Regions from separate parts of the Bradyrhizobium sp. WU425 genome, predicted to be linked through region 2. Evidence: predicted binding sites of a transcription regulator. Region 2 holds the regulator's gene; each other region holds the start of a gene.
The links. The regulator PhoB, encoded in region 2, activates phosphate uptake and scavenging genes when phosphate is short. The targets are predictions, from matches to a motif close to TGTCATNNANCTGTCAT.
Positions count from the first base shown of each region.

Region 1: a site for PhoB is predicted at 2,043-2,059, ahead of BcanWU425_RS08910 (YdcH family protein). Genes of this name have one in related genera too.
Region 3: a site for PhoB is predicted at 1,626-1,642, ahead of phnC (phosphonate ABC transporter ATP-binding protein). Genes of this name have one in related genera too.

Region 1 covers NZ_CP088089.1:1,860,759-1,864,029, reverse strand. Annotated here, with positions in the region: gene BcanWU425_RS08920 (sensor domain-containing protein) at 1-305, opposite strand, end outside; gene BcanWU425_RS08915 (NAD(P)/FAD-dependent oxidoreductase) at 508-1,611, shown strand; gene BcanWU425_RS08910 (YdcH family protein) at 1,779-1,958, opposite strand; gene BcanWU425_RS08905 (YdcH family protein) at 2,286-2,492, shown strand; gene BcanWU425_RS08900 (hypothetical protein) at 2,612-2,830, shown strand; gene BcanWU425_RS08895 (hypothetical protein) at 2,853-3,104, shown strand; gene BcanWU425_RS08890 (GGDEF domain-containing protein) at 3,105-3,271, opposite strand, start outside.
Region 2 covers NZ_CP088089.1:7,596,866-7,600,136, reverse strand. Annotated here, with positions in the region: gene pstB (phosphate ABC transporter ATP-binding protein PstB) at 1-458, shown strand, start outside; gene phoU (phosphate signaling complex protein PhoU) at 469-1,185, shown strand; gene phoB (phosphate regulon transcriptional regulator PhoB) at 1,208-1,915, shown strand; gene BcanWU425_RS36165 (GcrA family cell cycle regulator) at 2,163-2,675, opposite strand; gene BcanWU425_RS36160 (aspartate aminotransferase family protein) at 3,131-3,271, shown strand, end outside.
Region 3 covers NZ_CP088089.1:1,003,113-1,006,383, reverse strand. Annotated here, with positions in the region: gene phnD (phosphonate ABC transporter substrate-binding protein) at 1-709, opposite strand, end outside; gene phnC (phosphonate ABC transporter ATP-binding protein) at 773-1,582, opposite strand; gene BcanWU425_RS04715 (acetyltransferase) at 1,766-2,425, shown strand; gene BcanWU425_RS04710 (alpha-D-ribose 1-methylphosphonate 5-triphosphate diphosphatase) at 2,422-3,271, shown strand, end outside.

The DNA of each region.
Region 1 (3,271 bases), 2.1 Mb from region 2:
ACGCCCTGGTTGAGATTGTTCATGGCGGAGGAGACGAAGGCATTGCGCCGCAGCTGCAGACGTCTGGTCCGGCGCAGCGAGGAATGGATCCACAGCGCGATCGCGATGAGGAACGAGCAGATCACGACGCCCGCGATCAGGGCTTCCCAGATCACGTTGGGATTGAGCTCGCCGAGATAGCTCGGCGGGGCGAAGCTGTCGGAAAGGGCAAAGGCGCGTGCAGGCGCGACCGCTGCGGCCAGGCACACGACGGCCTGCACCGCAATCGGAAGCGCGCTGCCCGCGTGCCAGTTCTTCTCAGCCATCAGCCACCCGCGATTTCAACGTCGGATTGTCTGGCCTCGCGGGTTTGGATCGGGTAAACGCCTGTACGCGCAACGGAAAAATGTGGCATCAAATACGGCAATTGCCCTGACATGATAAATGCTTCGTTAACGGAAAACGGCCCCGCGCCGCCCTCCCCAGGCGTGGGGCCATCGTCGCTTCGAGCGGACGTCCTGCACGACCATGGATAGGGTGGACTGCGTCGTCATCGGAGCCGGCGTGATCGGGCTCGCGGTGGCTCGAAAGCTGGCGCAAGCCGGGCGCGAGGTGATCGTGCTCGAGCAAGCCGAGGCCATCGGCACCATCACCTCCTCGCGCAACAGCGAGGTGATCCATGCCGGCATCTACTACCGCGCCGGAAGCTGGATGGCGCGCATGTGCGTCGACGGCAAGCACGCGCTCTATCGTTACTGTTCCGAGCGCGGCATCCCGCACAGGAATTGCGGCAAGCTGATCGTCGCGACCAATCCGAAAGAGACCGAGAAGCTGCAATCGATCAAGGCGCATGCCGAGGCCAACGGCGTGCTCGACATGCAGTTGCTCACGGGTGATGCGGCACGTGCGCTGGAGCCGGCGCTCGCCTGTGACGCCGCGCTGCTGTCGCCGTCGACCGGCATCATCGACAGCCACGCCTACATGCTCTCGCTGCGCGGCGAAGCCGAGGACGCGGGCGCGGCCTTCGCGTTTCACACCCCGCTGATCCGTGCCAAGGCGACCGCCGGCGTCATCGAGATCGAGGCGGGCGGCGAAGCGCCGATGACGCTGCAATGCAGCCTCCTCGTCAACGCCGCCGGGCTCTCGGCGACCACCGTGGCGCGCAACATCGAGGGCATGCCGCTGGAACGGATCCCGACGGCCTACCTCGCCAAGGGAAACTACTTCAGCTGCAATGCCAGGGCGCCGTTCTCGCGCCTGATCTATCCGGTGCCCGAGCCCGGTGGCCTAGGGGTGCATCTGACGCTGGACATGGCCGGGCAGGCCCGTTTCGGCCCTGACGTCGAGTGGATCGAGACGATCGACTATGAGGTCGACCCGTCACGCGCCGAGCGCTTCTACCCGGCGATCCGCAAATACTGGCCGACGTTGCCTGACGGTGCTCTCATGCCGAGCTATTCGGGCATCCGCCCGAAGATCGTGCCGCCGGCGGTGGCCACGCAGGATTTCTTGATGCAGGGCCCGCGCGATCACGGCGTCGAAGGCCTGATCAATCTGTTCGGCATCGAGTCGCCCGGATTGACGTCATCGCTCGCGATCGCGGATCACGTCGCCGAGCTCGCAAACATCTAGTGGTTTAAAGCGAATTGGATTCCGGTTGCGCGTAAAGAACTGCGTCCAGACAAGACGCTGGAGCCGCGCAAATCCTTGCACGCTGCGCGCCTTGCAGCAGGGATGAGCGCAAAGGCTCCCATCCCTGCCTGAAAGGGTGCGATCAACTCTACGCTGTTACGGGGTTACTAGTGGAGCGTGTCGCCGTGCCTGAGACGCTCGATCTGGTCCTTGACCATCAACTTCCGGCGCTTCAACTCAACAATTTGCAGGTCGTCTGTTGAAAGGTGCACGAGAGCTTCGTGCAATTCGTTTTCGAGAGTTTTGTGCTTCCGTTCCAATTCAACCAGATGTGCCTGAATTGTCATTCGAAACCTCCTCGGTAGGGGTGAACCTTGGATTCGACCGGACGAGGAAGTGTACATCACCGATTTGTTCTGTCGATGGATATCAGTCGTCGCGCTGTCATTTTTAGAAATTCATATGTAACGAAGCGTGAGTAAGGGAACCACGCGGGAAAAATCCGTGATATCAATGCGCTTGCGCAACGCCGGAGCGACCGCAGAAATATGTCGCGGGAGATCGGCGCGCGACAGCCCGAGATCGCTTGCGATCACGGCGCGCAAGGACGATAGTTTCCACAGGGCATCCACAGCCTTAATCTCACGCCTATCGGTTTTTCGGCCACCGCAGACATGACCAATGAAGATGCGCGCGAACTCGAATCCGAGCTCGCCCGGTTGCACCAGGAACACCGAGATCTCGATGTGGCGATCGATGCACTGCATCAATCGCCCGCCCCCGACCTGTTGCGGTTACAGCGGTTGAAGAAACGCAAGCTGTTGTTGCGTGACCGTATCGCGTTCATCGAAGACCAGATCACGCCCGACATCATCGCCTGATCCACGGGTAGAACTTTACGGCGGCCCCGCCGCACGTAAATCCGCTTGACTCGAAAGGAACAAAATAAGAACATTTGAGCACCCAACACCCCCGGGGAAACCGTCTAAGGAAAATGCAGATGTCGTTAACCGCCCTTCTCGACAACAGCCATTATGAACAAGCCTGCGATCAGGCGATCGCGATGTGCGACGGCAATCTGCGCAGCACCATCAAGGCGCTGATCATGGCCAATGAATATCTGGAGGCCGAGCTGGAAGAATTGCAGGCGGCGGTTTCCGCAGGCTGCATTCCGGAGACCTCGCGCAGCAAGATGCGGAGCAAGAGCAGCGCCGCCTGACTGTCAGCTATCGGAGCCGACCATGTCCGATGTCACCTATTACGTTGCATTACCTTTCCTGACCGACGAGGACGGATCGCCGGTCGCAGGTGCGGCCGAGGAATGCCAGAGCGCGGCGGCCGCGCTACGGCGCGCCGAGATTATGTCGCACGGCGCCGGCCACACCGGCGCGGTCGCGTTCAGCCGCAGCGGCGATCCCATGACCGGCGAATTCGGGGACGCAAAACTGCTCCGCAGCTTCGGCGACGTACCGAAAGACCTCGGCACGCTTTAACTAGCTGCTGACGAGCCTGATGTGCGGCTCGTGCCGCCGGTGCGCCTTGCGCACATACATCGCGGCATCGGCCTCCTCCAGGGCGCGCGTGGCGTCGGATTGCACTCCGAGCAGGGCGACGCCGGCGGAAGCGCCCGCGCTCACGTGCTGGCCGCGAAAGACAAAGG
Region 2 (3,271 bases):
CGATCTACGAGAACATCGCGTTCGGCATCCGTCTCTATGAGAAGATCTCGAAGTCCGAGATGGACGGCCGCGTCGAGAAGGCGCTGCGCGGCGGCGCGCTGTGGAACGAGGTCAAGGACAAGCTCAACGCCTCCGGCCTGTCGCTCTCCGGCGGCCAGCAGCAGCGCCTCTGCATCGCCCGCACCGTCGCGGTGCGGCCCGAGGTGATCCTGTTCGACGAACCCTGTTCGGCGCTCGACCCGATCTCGACCGCCAAGGTCGAGGAGCTGATCCAGGAGCTGTCCGAGGATTACACGATCGCTATCGTCACCCACAACATGCAACAGGCGGCGCGCGTCTCCGACAAGACCGCCTTCATGTATCTCGGCGAGCTGATAGAGTTCGACGACACCAGCAAGATCTTCACGTCGCCGTCAGATCGGCGCACGCAGGATTACATCACCGGCCGGTTCGGCTAGGAGACGCGACATGGGTTCTGAACATACCGCAAAGGCTTTCGACACCGACCTCCAGGAACTCACTCGCCTGGTCGCCGAGATGGGCGGCATCGCCGAGCGCATGATCGTCGAGTCCGTCGACGCGCTGATCCGCCGCGACGTCCCGCTCGGCCAGCGCGTCGTCGCCATCGACACCGAGCTCGACGCGCTGCAGAAGCGCATCGAGGAGCGTGCGGTGCTCACCATCGCCCGCCGCCAGCCGATGGCGGTCGATCTGCGCGAGATCGTCGGCGCCATGCGCGTCGCGACCGATCTCGAGCGCATCGGCGACCTCGCCAAGAACATGGGCAAGCGCGTCGCGGCGCTGGAGACGGACTTCCATCCGCTCAAGCTGTTCCGCGGCCTCGAGCACATGACCGACCTCGTGCAGCAGCAGGTCAAGTCGGTGCTGGACGCCTATGCCGCGCATGATCTGCCGGCGGCGATGGCGGTCTGGAAGGGCGACGAGGAGGTCGACGCCATCTGCACCTCGCTGTTCCGCGAGCTCCTCACCTACATGATGGAGGATCCGCGCAACATCTCGTTCTGCATCCATCTGATGTTCTGCGCCAAGAACATCGAGCGGATCGGCGACCACGCCACCAACATCGCCGAGACCGTGTTCTACATGATCGAGGGCCAGGCCATCACCGACAAGCGGCCGAAGGGCGACATGACGACCTTCGCCAACACGGTACCGAACACCTGAAGACTTAGGGAGCGACGACCCGATGGGCGCACGCATTATGGTGGTTGAGGACGAGGAAGCCCTGACCGAGCTTCTCCGCTACAACCTCGAAGGCGACGGCTATGACGTCGAGACGGTGATGCGCGGCGACGACGCCGACACCCGCCTCAAGGAGCACATCCCCGATCTGATCGTGCTCGACTGGATGCTGCCGGGCCTGTCAGGCATCGAATTGTGCCGGCGGCTTCGCACCCGTCCCGAGACCAAGCAGCTCCCGATCATCATGCTCACCGCGCGCGGCGAGGAGAGCGAGCGGGTGCGGGGTCTTGCGACCGGCGCCGACGATTACATCGTCAAGCCGTTCTCGGTGCCGGAGCTGCTGGCGCGCGTGAAAGGCCTGCTGCGGCGCGCAAGCCCGGAGCGGCTCGCGACGGTGCTTGCTTTTGGCGACATCGAGCTCGACCGCGACAAGCGCCGCGTGGCGCGCTCGGGCCGGCCGATCGATCTCGGTCCGACCGAATATCGCCTGCTGGAGTTCTTCCTGGAGCATCCGGGGCGCGTGTTCTCGCGCGAGCAACTGCTCGACAGCGTCTGGGGTCGCGACATCTATATCGACGAGCGCACCGTCGACGTGCATATCGGCCGCCTGCGCAAGCTGCTCAATCTCGGCCGCGAGCAGGACCCGATCCGCACCGTCCGCGGCGCCGGCTACGCGCTGGATGATCGGTTTGCCAAGGCGGAGCAGGTGTAGGGTTGCAGGCTTGTTTGTTGGCGAGTTGTCCCTGCATTCTCAGCCGTCGTCCCGGACAAGCGAGCGAAGCGAGCGCTGATCCGGGCCCATAACCACCGAACGTGGTTTGGCGAAGACTCGGAGTGACCCCTTCCGCACGATTATTGCGTGCTCGGAGTATGGGTCCCGGCCCCCCGTGCGCAATTGCGCACTAGGCCGGGACGACGCTGAAATTGTTGAATCGTCTTCGCGCGACGACTTGCCGTGATTACCGCGGACCCGGCTTCACCGGTGCGCGGCGCCGATCCGACGCCGGCTGGTACGCAACGCGCGAGTGCTGGGCGCAATAGGGCAGTCCGGACAGCGCCCTTCCACCGCAGAAGAAGAAGTCCGGGCTCGAGGGATCGCCGACCGGCCAGTGGCAGGTCGCCTCGTTCAATTCCAGCAGCGACAGCCGCTGGCTCATCGGCACCACGTTGTCATAGGTGACCGGATCCGGCTCAGCCTCCACCTCGAAGGCCTGCGCCAGCGCGGTGTTGCCGCGCGAGATCGGGCGGCTCACCCGCATCATGTGCTGCGCGGGGCGCGCCTTGCGCGGCCGCGGCGCTGCCGATGATGGGCTCTTGGCGCGGCCCGAAAGGCCGAGCCTGTGCACTTTGCCGATCACGGCATTGCGGGTCACATTGCCGAGCTCCGCCGCGATCTGGCTGGCCGAAAGTCCGGCCTCCCAGAGCTTTTTCAGCTGCTCGACGCGATCATCGGACCAGGTCAAAACCGTCATTGCACCCTTTCCCTCGCTGCGCGCCAGCCATCCTGGGGCCTCGCAGCGAATGCCTAAGCCTTCAAAAACCCGTGCCGCCAGAATCCCTTAAGGCTCGCCGGGCGCGTCTTGAACGCCCGAACGTTTACGCCGGTACATAAGGACTTAAAGATCAGAACCACTGCACGAGATGTCGTATCTGACAATCCAAACGCTACAATATGGCGTGACTCCCGCGCAAGAGTCCGCCGACTCGCTTCCACATGTTCCGTGGCCAAATCCCGCAAAATCGGCACCGCAAGACTACGGATTCAGCGTTTCGCGAGGCTTTCCGGGCGGCATTGACACCCGTTTCACCAGGCCTAAGATAGTCGCACGTGCCGCCCTCAAGAGGCGGCACGTTTCGTTTTCCGGGCCGGTCGATGGTGCGTTGCGCAATGCACGCTCACTCCGTCCGCAACATTCAAGTGACCATCATGACTAACAGCGCAGCGCCGCATTTGCTCCCCGTTTTCGCCAGGTCCGACCTTGGTTTCGAGCGTGGCGAAGGCTGCTGGCTGATCGCGACCAATGGCGAGCGCTATCTCGATTTCACCTCCGGGGTGGCGGTGAATGCG
Region 3 (3,271 bases), 1.3 Mb from region 2:
CCGACTTGTGGATGATGCGGAAATCGTCCTTTTTCATCGCCGAGCCATCGGCATTCTTCAGCATGCCCTTGGTCAGCATCTGCGCTAATGTCGAGTCGTTGTCGCTGGTCCACTGGTTGGCCGCGACGTCGACCGTGCCCTGCGCCAGCGCCAGGATCGCGTTCTCGTGGCTTCCGGTGAAGACGACCTTGCTGAAATAGGTGTCGGCGTCCGCGATGCCCATCTTGTCGAGCTCGAAGCGCGGCACGTTGTTGCCGGAGGTCGAGTTCGGGTCGACCAGGCCGAGGTTCTTGCCCTTGAGCTGGTCGATGCTCTTGTAGGCGCTGCTCGCCTTGACGAAGAACACCGAGTAATAACCGGTGGAGCCGTCGGAGTTGATGTCGTTGGCGAAGGCGTCGGTCTTGACGCCGGTCAGGCGGGCGCGGGCGAACGAGGCCGAGCCGTAGCTCGCGATGTGAATGTTGCCGGCACGCTGGCCTTCGATTACGGCAGCGTAGTCGTTGGCGATGCGCAGCGTGACTTTCACGCCCAATTCCCTGGAGAGATAGCTCATGAACGGCGCCCAGCGCTCGGTCACGCCCGAGGCGTTTTCCGCCGGAATGACCGCGAAGGTCAGCTCGGGATATTTGGCTTTCCAGTCTTCGGCGGAGGCCGAAGTCGTCAACGCGAGCGCGGCGGCGCCGGCGAGAATCAATCTGCGAGTAATCATGATAGCCTCTTCATTGGTTGAGGTCGGTTGACGCAAAATTGGTAAGTCCTGATGCGGCGCAGCTCAGGCGGCGGCCGCCCTTCCAAGCGCCGGAATGCCCTGTCGCAGCGGTGCAGGCGTGCCGCCCATGACTTCGGCGGCTTCGAGATCGTAGAGCTCGCGCGCCACGTGGTCGGTCAACTCGGCCGGCGCGCCGTCGAACACCACGCGGCCCTGCGCCATGCCAATCAGGCGGTCGCAATAGCTGCGCGCCAGGTCGAGCGAATGCAGATTGCAGAGCACCGTGATGCCGAAGTGCTTGTTGATGCGCAGCAGCGCATCCATGACGATCTTGGTGTTGCGCGGATCGAGCGAGGCGATCGGCTCGTCGGCGAGGATGATGTCGGGCTGCTGCACCAGCGCGCGGGCAATCGCGACGCGCTGCTGCTGGCCGCCGGAGAGCTGATCGGCGCGCTGGGCCGCGAGCGGGGCAATGTCGAACTGTTCGAGCGCGGACATCGCCAGCGCCCTGTCCTGCTCGGGCCAGGTCTGCGACAGCGAGCGCCAGGCCGGCATCGTCGCAAGCCGTCCCATCAGGACGTTGGTGAGCACATCGAGCCGGCCCACCAGATTGAACTGCTGAAAGATCATCGCCGAGCGCGCCCGCCACTGCCGCAGCTCCTTGCCGCGCAGCGCCGTGACGTCGAGGCCGTCGAACAGGATGCGGCCCTGTGCAGGGGTCGCGAGACGGTTGATGGTCCGCAGCAGGGTCGACTTGCCGGCGCCGGAGCGTCCGATCACGCCGACGAAGCCGCCGGGAGAGACTTGAAACGAGGCGTCGTCCACCGCGGCTTTCACGCCGAAGCGACACGTCAGACCTTCAACCACCAGCATGCAGGGCTCCAGAGTAGCTGGGACCCACCGCTAACGCCGGCGCTTGACACTTGTGTGACACGGACGTTGCGGTGCGGCGATCCTACACACCTCATCTCCTGTTCATCCCCTGTCATGGCGTCGTCATGACATTGTCGTCAAGCCGCTCGAAGAGAAACGCCCGCCCTCTCGTTCGGATTCAACATGGCCGCCAAAGCTCTTTCGGTCCAGCCGACTGTCGATCCCTCCGCGAAGCTGCACGACGCCAGGCTTGGGGCCTACACCGAGGTCGGCGCGCGCACGATGCTGCACGAGGTGACGATGGGGGATTACTCCTATGTCGTGAACGACGCCCAGATCACCTACACCACCATCGGAAAATTCTGCTCGATCGCGGCGATGACACGGATCAATCCGGGCAATCACCCGATGCAACGCGCCACGCAGGCGCACTTCACCTATCGTTCGAGCGCCTATTTCGAAGGCGAGAGCGACGACACGGAATTCTTCGACTGGCGGCGCCAGCATCACGTCCATATCGGCCATGACGTCTGGATCGGCCATGGCGCGATCGTTCTGCCGGGCCGCAACATCGGCACCGGCGCGGTGATCGCGGCCGGCGCCATCGTCACCAAGGACGTTCCGGCCTACACCATCGTCGCCGGCAATCCGGCGCGCATCGTGCGCCGGCGGTTCTCGGAAGAGGTTGCGGGGCGGCTTGCGAGGCTCGCTTGGTGGGACTGGGATCACGACAAGTTGCGTGAAGCCCTGCCCAATTTCCGCAAGCTCGGGATTGAGGATTTCCTCACGGCATACGAAGCAGGGGCACCCTCTTCTGCCAGCAAACGAAGCGCGGTCGCGTGACAGACATATTCCTCGAGGGCGGGCGGGCCCTGATCGGCTCCGAGTTCGCCGAAACGTCGCTTCTCGTGTCCGGAACGGACATCGCAGAGATCAATGCCTCGCGCAGCCGGGCGCGGCTGGCGATCAAGGCGCGCGATCTGCTGGTCCTGCCGGGCATCGTCGATCTGCATGGCGATGCCTTCGAGCGACAGATGATGCCGCGCGCCGGGGTCGATTTCCCGATCGACGTCGCGCTCGCCGACAGCGACCGCCAGGCGATCAGCAACGGCATCACCACGGTTTTTCACGCCACGACCTGTTCGTGGGAGCCGGGCCTGCGCAGCGCCGGCAATGCGCGCAGCCTGATGGAGGCGATCGAACGGCAGCGCCCGCAATTCGCCGCCGACACCCGCTTTCACCTGCGCCACGAGACCTACAATCTCGACGCCGAAACCGAGATCAGCCAATGGCTCACTGAGGGCCGCGTCGACCTGTTCGCCTTCAACGACCACATGGACGGCACGGTTGGGGACATGGCCAAGCCGCGCAAGCGCAATCGCATGGTGGAGCGCACCGGCCTGTCGAGCGAGGAATTCGACCGGCTGGTCGGACACATAATGTCCCGCGCCGCGGATGTGCCGGCTTCCGTGTCACGGCTGGCCGCGACGGCCCGCGCCGCCGACGTGCGGATGCTCTCGCACGATGATGCGACGCCCGCGATGCGCGAAGGCTTTCGCGCCATGGGCGTGGCGATTGCGGAGTTTCCGATCAACGAGGAGACAGCGCGGGCGGCAGCAAGCCACGGTGACGCCATCGTCTACGGCGCGCCGAACGTCGTGCGCGGAGGCAGCCACACGGGCTGGACCA